One region of the Streptomyces sp. NPDC111656 genome, then DNA from elsewhere that is predicted to be linked to it. Evidence: riboswitches for the same ligand, from Rfam matches in the RefSeq annotation. Region 1 holds a riboswitch; the other holds the start of a gene.
What was found. A riboswitch is a leader RNA that binds a small molecule or an ion and turns the genes downstream of it on or off. The one in region 1 is predicted to bind S-adenosylmethionine.
Positions count from the first base shown of each region.

Region 2: another riboswitch for S-adenosylmethionine. It lies ahead of thrC (threonine synthase); the one in region 1 lies ahead of ACZ7M3_RS32905 (putative leader peptide).

Region 1 is NZ_JBVKCA010000013.1:157,263-162,062, forward strand. It holds gene ACZ7M3_RS32895 (YceI family protein) at 44-559, shown strand; gene ACZ7M3_RS32900 (glutathione S-transferase C-terminal domain-containing protein) at 616-1,305, opposite strand; gene ACZ7M3_RS32905 (putative leader peptide) at 1,458-1,538, opposite strand; SAM riboswitch class IV at 1,569-1,715, opposite strand; gene ACZ7M3_RS32910 (amino acid ABC transporter permease) at 2,185-3,150, shown strand; gene ACZ7M3_RS32915 (amino acid ABC transporter ATP-binding protein) at 3,147-3,971, shown strand; gene ACZ7M3_RS32920 (ABC transporter substrate-binding protein) at 4,082-4,800, shown strand, end outside.
Region 2 is NZ_JBVKCA010000010.1:190,573-195,372, reverse strand. It holds gene ACZ7M3_RS28475 (alpha,alpha-trehalose-phosphate synthase (UDP-forming)) at 1-1,306, opposite strand, end outside; gene ACZ7M3_RS28470 (glucosyl-3-phosphoglycerate synthase) at 1,446-2,390, opposite strand; SAM riboswitch class I at 2,570-2,716, shown strand; gene thrC (threonine synthase) at 2,734-4,062, shown strand; gene ACZ7M3_RS28460 (MoaD/ThiS family protein) at 4,177-4,452, shown strand.

The DNA.
Region 1 (4,800 bases):
CGCGCACCCCTGTGCACTGCCCGTAACCGTCTGGAGAACTCTCATGACCGTCGCCGTCGAAACCGGCCTGTGGCAGCTCGACCCCGCCCGTACCACCGTCGCCATCAAGCACAAGACGATGTGGGGCATGGTCACCGTGAAGGGCACCTTCACCGGAGTCGCCGGAGAGGGCGAGGTCCAGCCCGACGGGACCGCCCGCGGCACCATCACCCTGGATGTCGCGTCCCTGGACACGAAGAACGCCAAGCGGGACAAGCACCTCCGCTCCGCCGACCTCTTCGACGCCGACCGCCACCCCACGATCACCTTCGCCGTCCGCGACGCCGTCCTCGGTCAGGACGACACCGTGGAGATCAACGGGCAGCTGACCGTGCGCGGCATCAGCCGGCCGCAGCCCGTCACCGGCCGGGTGACCGGGGCGAGCGCCGACACGGTCACGCTCACCGCGGAGTTCACCGTGGACCGCGACCAGTTCGACATGGGCTGGAACCAGATGGGCATGATCCGCGGCCTGACGACCGTCACCGGCACGCTCGTCTTCACCCGCGCCAACGGCTGAGTCGACGCGGCGCCGGGGCCCGGGCCCTACGGCCCTACCGGCCCCGGCGTACGCGCTCAGCGCACCTTGCCGTGGAAGGCCGGGTGGGCGTCGAGCCGACGTACGTAGTCGCGGAGTCGACCGTAGGGGGAGAGGGACTCCGTCGGGCCGAGTTGGGTCAGAGCCACCCAGAGGTCGACGTCCGCGGCCGTCAGCTCGTCGCCCAACGCGTAGACGCGCGAGGCGAGTTGCCGGTCCAGCGACTGGAGTGCCGTCGTGCGCGCAAGCGGCGGCGCGGCGGGGGTGACGTCCCGGTCGAGGAGTTCGCGCAAGGCGTCGATGTCCGCGGCGAGGGCCGGTGGGTTCAGCCGGGGGAGGCGGGCGTCGCTCCGGCAGACCGGCAGCCCGGCGAGGTCACGCAGGATGTCCGGCGTGTGGTTGCTCACGATCCGTCCGCTCCAACGGTCGCACAGCGCGGGCGCGGTGAGCGGGCCGTCGTAGTGGTGCCAGGTGGCCTCGTACGCGCGGCGCAGTGCGGCGAACGCGTCGGGTGTCTCGGCGGGAAGCGTCAGCAGCGTGGTGGCGACCGAGTCGTGGAGACCGAGCAGCTCCAGGGTGACCGAGATGCGCAGCGAGCGCGGACAGCCCTCGGCGAGGTACAGCTGATAGCGGTGCGGCGCCGGGTAGAAACCGCCGGCCAGGCCGACGCCGATGCGGCTGCGGATGCGGTGGGGGCGAGGGGCGGCGAGCGAGACTGTCTTGGGCATGACTCTCCAGGCAACGTCGAAGCCCCCGCGGCCCGTTGGACGGCGGTGGCGGAACGGAGTGACTGCGCTGACGTACGGGCCGGTCCGGATCGTGGGACGTGCCTGACCGGACGGACCGCGTGGACCAGTACGCGCTGGACGGACCGCCTGGACTAGTACGCGCTGGAGACCCGCTGCAGATCGATGTGCAGGCGCCTGGTCAGACCGCTCGTGCTCCTCCTGGCCATTCCCATCGCTCCCGTGTCCGGGGCTCGCGAGAGGCGAGACCACGCTTGCCCCACCGCACCGGCGGGACCCGGTCGTCACCCGGGGCACCCCGTCGCGGTGGAAGGGTTGCCTGTCAGCGGGCCGGGGCCGATAACCGCGTCGAACGGGAGAAACCCGCACGACGGGCGCTGACAATCGTGACCGTCCCAGCCAGTCTCGGTGCGGTCCGCGGAGCAGTCAAGAAGGCATATGCGCGGTCTCACCACGTGGTCGTTCCGGCCGGGGCGCGTTGACATTCGTTTGGGGCCATGCCTAACTTACGCCGCATCGGACCGGATCGATTCCGGTGCGTTCGAGGCCCAGCGGGGCGGAATGGTGACGGTGAACGCGATGTACGCAGCTGACGGGACGACCGCTTCGCGGCGCCACGGCTGCCCCGCCGCCGCACTGTGTCGTAGCTCCCGCGGCGCCCGCTGTCTCTGTCAGGGCTGACCGCTTCCGCCTTCCGCGGCGTTGAACGTCCGCACGGCTCGACCTCCCTCGCCCGCCGCCCTGTCGGCGCGCAGTCGGTGAGCCTCTCCTCCCTCCATACCCCCTGACATCCGTCTGTCCCCGCGCGCACCGCCGTCGTACGGGCCGGCGGCGGTGTGTCCGCATTCGTTGGAGCCCTTTATGAGTGAATCCCTGGGCTCCGCCGTGCCGTTGAGCACGTCGGAGCCCCGCCCGGCAGCGGCACAGCGCGTGCTGCCCCTGCGCCACCCCGGCCGCTGGATCGCCTCGGCGATCGTGCTCGTCGTGGTCACCCAGATCGTCCACGGGCTGGCGACCAACCCCTTCTTCCAATGGGACCGGTTCCAGTACTGGTTCCTGCGTCCCACGATCCTCGACGGCCTGCTCATCACCCTCGAAGTGACGCTCTACAGCGCCGTGTTGGGCCTGCTCGTCGGCATCCTGCTCGCCCTGGCCCGACTCTCCGAAAGCCCCGTGCTGCGCGCGGTGAGCTGGGTCTACATCTGGCTGTTCCGCTCGGTGCCCCTCATTGTCGTCCTGCTCTTCCTCTACAACTTCAGCGCGCTCTACAAGACGCTGAGCCTCGGCGTCCCCTTCGGCCCCGCCTTCTTCACCTTCGACGAGTCCCGGCTCGCCACCGACATGGTCGTCGCGGTCGTCGGACTGAGCCTCAACGAGGCGGCGTACGCGGCGGAAGTGGTCCGCGGCGGCATCCTCTCCGTCGACCAGGGCCAGCACGAGGCGGCCTCCGCGCTCGGTCTGCCCAAGGGGTACCAGTTCACGAGGATCGTGTTCCCGCAGGCGCTGCGCTCCATCACCCCGAACTACGTCAACCAGCTGATCGGCCTGATCAAGGGCACCTCGCTGGTCTTCTACGTCTCGCTGCTCGACCTCTTCGGCTCGGTGCAGAGCATGGGCTCCACCTACCCCGGCGACATTGTGCCGCTGCTGCTGGTCGCCACCGCCTGGTACCTGATCCTCACGAGCGTCGTGTCCGTCGCCCAGTTCTACGTCGAGCGGTACTACTCGCGGGGCGCGCTGCGCTCCCTCCCGCCGACCCCGTTGCAGAAGGTCCGCACCGGTCTGCGTGACCTGCGGGCCCGGGTCCGCAAGGAGGCGGCGATATGACCGGCGAGACGCTCGAGATCCGACCGGCCGCCGTCGAGGTGCGCGATGTGCACAAGTGGTACGGCGCCCAACGCGTGCTGAACGGAGTGGAGTTGACGGTGCGGCCCGGAGAGGTCACCGTGATCCTCGGCCCGTCCGGCTCCGGCAAGTCCACCCTCCTCAGGGTGATCAACCACCTGGAGAAGCCCGAGATCGGCCATGTCAGCCTGAACGGCGAGCTCATCGGCGTACGCCGGCACGGCAAGCGCAGCGCGATGGGGGTCCCCCCGGCCGAAGGCTGGGGGAGGCTCAAGGAGCTGACCGAGCGGGCGATCCTGGCCCAGCGCGGCCGGATCGGGTTCGTCTTCCAGAACTTCAACCTGTTCCCGCACCTGACGGTGCTGGACAACGTGGCGGCCGCGCCGGTGGCGACCCGACGGCTGAAGCGGCCCGAGGCCAGGGAGCTCGCGCGCACCCTCCTCGACCGCGTGGGTCTGGCCGACAAGGCCGACGCCTATCCACGCCAGTTGTCGGGCGGCCAGCAGCAGCGGGTCGCCATCGCCCGCGCCCTCGCGCTGCGGCCCGGAGTCATCCTCTTCGACGAGCCGACCTCCGCCCTCGACCCCGAGCTGGTCGGCGAGGTACTCGCCGTCATCAAGGACCTGGCCACCAGCGGCACCACGCTCGTCATCGTGACCCACGAGATCGGCTTCGCCCGCGAGGTGGCCGACCGGATCGTCTTCCTCGACGAGGGTCGCGTCGTCGAACAGGGCTCGCCCACCGAGGTGTTGGACCACCCGACGCACGAGCGGACCAGGGACTTCCTGAGCAAGGTCCTCTGAACCTCCCGCCCTCACCGCACCTTCCCTCACCGCACCTTCACCCCTCACGCCTTCTCTCACCGCGCCTTACCCACCACACGGTTCATCACGAGCATCGGACAAGGACAGCCATGCGCACCCTCACCCTCCGCAGCAGACTCCTCCGTGGCCTCACCGCCTCCACCGCCGTCGCCGCTCTCGCCGCCGGACTCGCCGCCTGCGGGGGCGAGAGCGACGCCGCCACCACCTCCGACAGCGCGGCCGCCGGCACCGTCACCGTGGGCGCGCTCTCCAACGGCGCCGCACAGCAGACCGACCTCAAGGTGTCCGAGGTCAAGTCCATCAGCGCCGAGCTGCCCAAGTCCGTCGCCAAGAGCGGCAAACTGGTCGTCGGCGTCGGCGCACTGCCCGCCGGGTTCCCGCCGCTGGCGTACGTCGGCCAGGACCAGAAGACCCTCACCGGTGCCGAACCCGACCTCGGCCGACTGGTCGCCGCGGTCCTCGGACTGAAGGCGGAGGTGAAGAACTCGACCTGGGAGAACCTGTTCGTCGGCATCGACAGCGGCAAGGTCGACGTCGCCTTCACGAACGTCACGGACACCGAGGAACGCAAGAAGAAGTACGAGTTCGCCTCCTACCGGCAGGACAACCTCGCCTTCGAGGTGCCGAAGAAGAGCACCTGGAACTTCGCCGGCGACTACGAGAACCTGGCCGGCAAGACCGTCTCCGTGGGCGCCGGAACCAACCAGGAGAAGCTCCTGCTGGAGTGGAAGGCGAAGCTCGCGAAGGAGGGCAAGAAGCTCACCGTCAAGTACTTCCAGGACAACAACAGCGTCTATCTGGCGCTGTC
Region 2 (4,800 bases), on a different contig from region 1:
GTTCCCCCACCGGCATGGTCAGCGCCGCGTCCAGCGCCCGCGCGGTGCCGACCACGTCGTACGGGTTCACCACCACCGCGTCCTCGCCCAGCTCCTCGTACGCCCCCGCCTCCCGGGAGAGCACCAGCACGCACCCCTCGTCGGAGACGACCGGCACCTCCTTGGCGACGAGGTTCATGCCGTCGCGGATGGGGTTGACGAGGGCGACGTCGGCGAGCCGGTACGCGGCCAGGGAGCGGGCGAAGTCGTCCTTGACGTGGAGGACGACAGGGGTCCAGCCCGGCGTCCCGTACCGGTCGTTGATCTCGGTCGCCACGCGCTGCACCTCGGCCGTGTAGTCGCGGTAGACGGCCAGGTCCTGACGCGAGGGGTAGGCGAAGGCCACGTGGACGACGCGCTCGCGCCACTCCGAGTGGTCCGCCAGCAGCTGCCGGTACGCCAGCAGGCCCCGCACGATGTTCTTCGACAGCTCGGTCCGGTCGACCCGCACGATCGTCCTGCGGCCCTCGCCGATCTGCTCGCGCAGCGCGGCCATGCGGTCGGCGACGTCCGCCTCGTGTGAGCGCCTGCGCAGGAAGTCCGCGTCCGCGCCGAGCCCGTGCACGCCGATCCGGGTGTCGCCGAGCCCGCCGACGAGCGCGTCGCAGCAGGCGGTGAACGCGTCCGCCCAGCGCTGAGTCAGGAAGCCGAGCCGGTCCGCGCCGAGCATGCCGCGCAGCACCTGTTCGGCGATGTCGTCGGGCAGCATCCGGAAGTAGTCGACCGGCGCCCAGGGGGTGTGCGAGAAGTGGCCGATCCGCAGGTCGGGGCGGAGCTCGCGGAGCATCCCGGGGACGAGGGTCAGGTGGTAGTCCTGGACGATCACCACCGCGCCCGGCGCCGCCTCCGCGGCCAGCGCTTCGGCGAACGCGCGGTTGTACGCCTCGTACGACGCCCACTGGCGCCGGAACTCCGCGTCGAAGACCGGCTCCAGCGGGGTCTGGTACAGCATGTGGTGGACGAACCACAGCACGGAGTTCGCGATGCCGTTGTACGCGTCCGCGTGCACGTCGGCGTCGATGTCCAGCATCCGTACGCCGTCCTCGGCGACCCCGCGCCGGACCGCCTCGCGGTCGCCGGCGCCGAGCGCCGAGCACACCCACAGGGCGCCCGCGTCCGGCCCGATCGCGGAGAGGCCCGAGACCAGCCCGCCGCCACCGCGCCTGGCGCGCAGCGAGCCGTCCTCCTGGACCTCGTAGGTGACCGGGCCGCGGTTGGAGGCGACGAGGATGTTGTGGGCGCCTTGCGTTGAAGCGGGGGAAGCCATGCCTCGAAACCTAGCCCGGCGTCGAAACGCTCAAACGTTCCCTTCAGCCGTATGCCGTCTGCGGGCCGGTGGGGGCTTGTCGCGCCCACGCGGCGGAGCCGCATATGTGTCACAGCCCCGCGCCCCTGACGGGGTGCTTCTACGCCGCCCTGCGTTTCTGGTACTCGGCGATTTCGACCATCGGGGGACGTTCCTCCGTGTCGACCGAGTAGGTACGCGGCTCGAAACCGTCCCCGCTCCGTTCGAACTGGGTGAGGGCCGGGCGGATCAGGTGGCCGCGGGCCAGCCGGAGCTGGGCCGTGCGGTAGATCGCGGCGGACATCCGGCCCAGCGCCTGCCCGTCCTGGTGGCGGTGCTTGCGCACGCCCACGTCGACCTGGGCGAGCGCGTCCAGGCCCACCAGGTGCAGGGCGTCGACCAGCATGCCCAGCTCGATCCCGTACCCGACGGGGAAGGGGAGCTGTTCGAGCAGCGAGCGGCGGGCCGCGTACTCCCCGCCGAGCGGCTGCACGAAGCCGGCCAGCTGCGGCCAGTGCATGTTGAGGAGGGGGCGGGCCATGAGTTCGGTGACCCGGCCGCCCTGCCCCGCCGCACCGCCGAGCGGACGGTCGTACATCGCCTTGACGAGGTCCACACCGGGCTCGGTGAGCAGCGGCCCCACGATCCCGGAGACGAAGTCCGAGGAGAACTCCTTCAGGTCCGCGTCGATGAAACAGACGATGTCCCCGCTCGTCACGAGGAGGGAACGCCACAGCACCTCGCCCTTGCCGGGCACGGTCGGGATGCGCGGCAGGATCTCGTCCCGGTGCACCACGCGCGCGCCCGCCGCGGCGGCCACCTGCGAGGTGCGGTCGGTCGAGCCCGAGTCGACGACGACGATCTCGTCGACGAGGGGCACCTGCTGCATCAGGTCGTGGCGGATGACGGCGACGATCTCGCCGACCGTCTCCTCCTCGTTCAGCGCAGGCAGGACGACGCTCACCGAGGAGCCCGTGGCCCGTTTGGCGGACATGAGTCTGTGGAGCGGGCGATCGGTCACGGACCAGGAGCGATTGCTCAGCCAGCGCTCAGTTTCCTTCAGCACAGTCTGCGGCTCCTCACTGTCTGATCACCCGGTGTCTCACGGTGTGATCCATCTCGCGGTTCGGACGACTATCTCAACTGTCCTGGCCTTCGGTTACAGTCTTGAACAACGCGGATGACCATCGCATGTCGTAGATCATTTGCGGACCACCGCACCACCCGCACGACACAACCGAATACCGCTCATCCAGAGGGGCAGAGGGATACGGCCCGATGAAGCCCCGGCAACCCTCCAGCTGGTCCTGTCACATTGATGTGGCGAGGCTCCCGGCTAGGGAAGGTGCCAAATCCGTCTCACGGCGAAGTGCGTCGTGAGGAAGATGAGGAGAAAGGGCCTCGCCTCCATGGCTGCGCAGACTGTTGCAAGTTCGACTGTTGCAAGCACCACGAACCCTGTCGCGGGCGACACCACCACCGTAGTCGGTGTGGATCTCGGACCCGCCGCCGCGCTTTCCTGCCGCGAGTGCGGGCACCGCGTGCCGCTCGGCCCGGTCTTCGCCTGCGAGGAGTGTTTCGGCCCGCTGGAGATCGCGTACGACTTCTCGGCCTACGAAACCGAAGAGCTCCGGGCGCGCATCGAAGCGGGCCCCGCGAACATCTGGCGTTATGCGCCGCTGCTGCCCGTCCCGGCCGACGTCGCCGACAAGCCGAACATCAACCCCGGCTGGACCAAGCTCGTCAAGGCCGACAACCTCGCCCGCGCGCTGGGCGTCGAGGCCGGCAAGCTCTTCGTCAAGGACGACTCCGGCAACCCGACGCACTCCTTCAAGGACCGCGTCGTCGCCCAGGCCATCGAAGCGGCCCGCGCCTTCAACTTCACCACCCTCTCCTGCTCCTCCACCGGCAACCTCGCCGGCGCCGTCGGCGCCGCCGCCGCCCGGGCCGGTTTCCGCTCCTGCGTGTTCATCCCGCACGACCTGGAGCAGGGCAAGGTCGTCATGGCCGCGATCTACGGCGGTGAGCTCGTCGGCATCGAGGGCAACTACGACGACGTGAACCGCTTCTGCTCCGAGCTGATCGGCGACCCGGCCGGCGAGGGCTGGGGCTTCGTCAACGTCAACCTGCGGCCGTACTACGCGGAGGGCTCCAAGACCCTGGCGTACGAGATCTGCGAGCAGCTGGGGTGGAAGCTCCCCGACCAGCTGGTGATCCCCATCGCCTCCGGCTCCCAGCTCACGAAGATCGACAAGGGTCTTCAGGAGCTGATCAAGCTCGGACTGGTCGAGGACAAGCCGTACAAGATCTTCGGTGCCCAGGCCGAGGGGTGCTCGCCGGTGTCCGTCGCCTACAAGGCGGGCCACGACGTCGTACGGCCCCAGAAGCCGAACACCATCGCCAAGTCGCTCGCCATCGGCAACCCGGCCGACGGGCCGTACGTGCTGGACATCGCGCGGCGTACGGGTGGGGCCGTGGAGGACGTGAACGACGATCAGGTCGTCGACGCGATCAAGTTGCTCGCGCGTACGGAGGGGATCTTCGCGGAGACGGCGGGTGGGGTGACCGTGGGTGTCACCAAGAAGCTGATCGAGAACGGGCTCCTCGACCCGAGTCTGACCACCGTCGTCCTGAACACCGGTGATGGTCTGAAGACGCTGGACGCGGTGGCGGGTACCGGGCTCACCGCGACGATCCGCCCCAGCCTTGAGTCCTTCAGGGAAGCTGGGCTCGCGTAAGCGTCGTTGTTCGTCTGCGGGCCGGTGGGCGCTGGTCGCGCCCACGCGGCGGAGCCGCATATTTAGCAACACCCCGCGCCCCTAAAAGCCCTTACCTGACCGGAGGTCACAAGAATGAGCGTTTCCGTCCGCATCCCCACCATCCTGCGCACCTACACCGGTGGTCAGGCCGAGGTGACGGCCGAGGGTGGGACCCTCGGTGAGGTCATCGCGGATCTGGAGAAGAACCACACGGGTATCGCCGCGCGCGTCCTGGACGACCAGGGCAAGCTGCGCCGGTTCGTCAACGTCTACGTGAACGACGACGACGTCCGCTTCGAGCAGGGTCTGGAGACGGCGACGCCGGACGGCGTGGGCGTCTCGATCATCCCCGCCGTCGCCGGTGGCTGACCTCCTCGCGTGCCGTTACCCAGGGTGAGATAGTTACCCTTGGTAATGCCAATTACCGAGAGTTCATCGAATTGCCCCCTCCGTGAGAGAAGCGGAGGGGGCAATTCTGTATGGTTGAGCGGGGTACAGTTGGGGAACCGGCTCCACTTTGCATGCCGGGCGCATATGAGTTCGCGCCCGAAGTCCGACAAGAAGTAGCCAAAGTGTCCCGCGCTTTTGAGCCTTATACGGCTTTTATGGGGCCCGACTTGCCCTGAATCTTCGCAAATTCTCCCTATATTCCCGATCAGCCGTGCCCGGAATTCTCGTCCGATTGACCTGTTGCAGACGGCAGTTGGACAGATACAT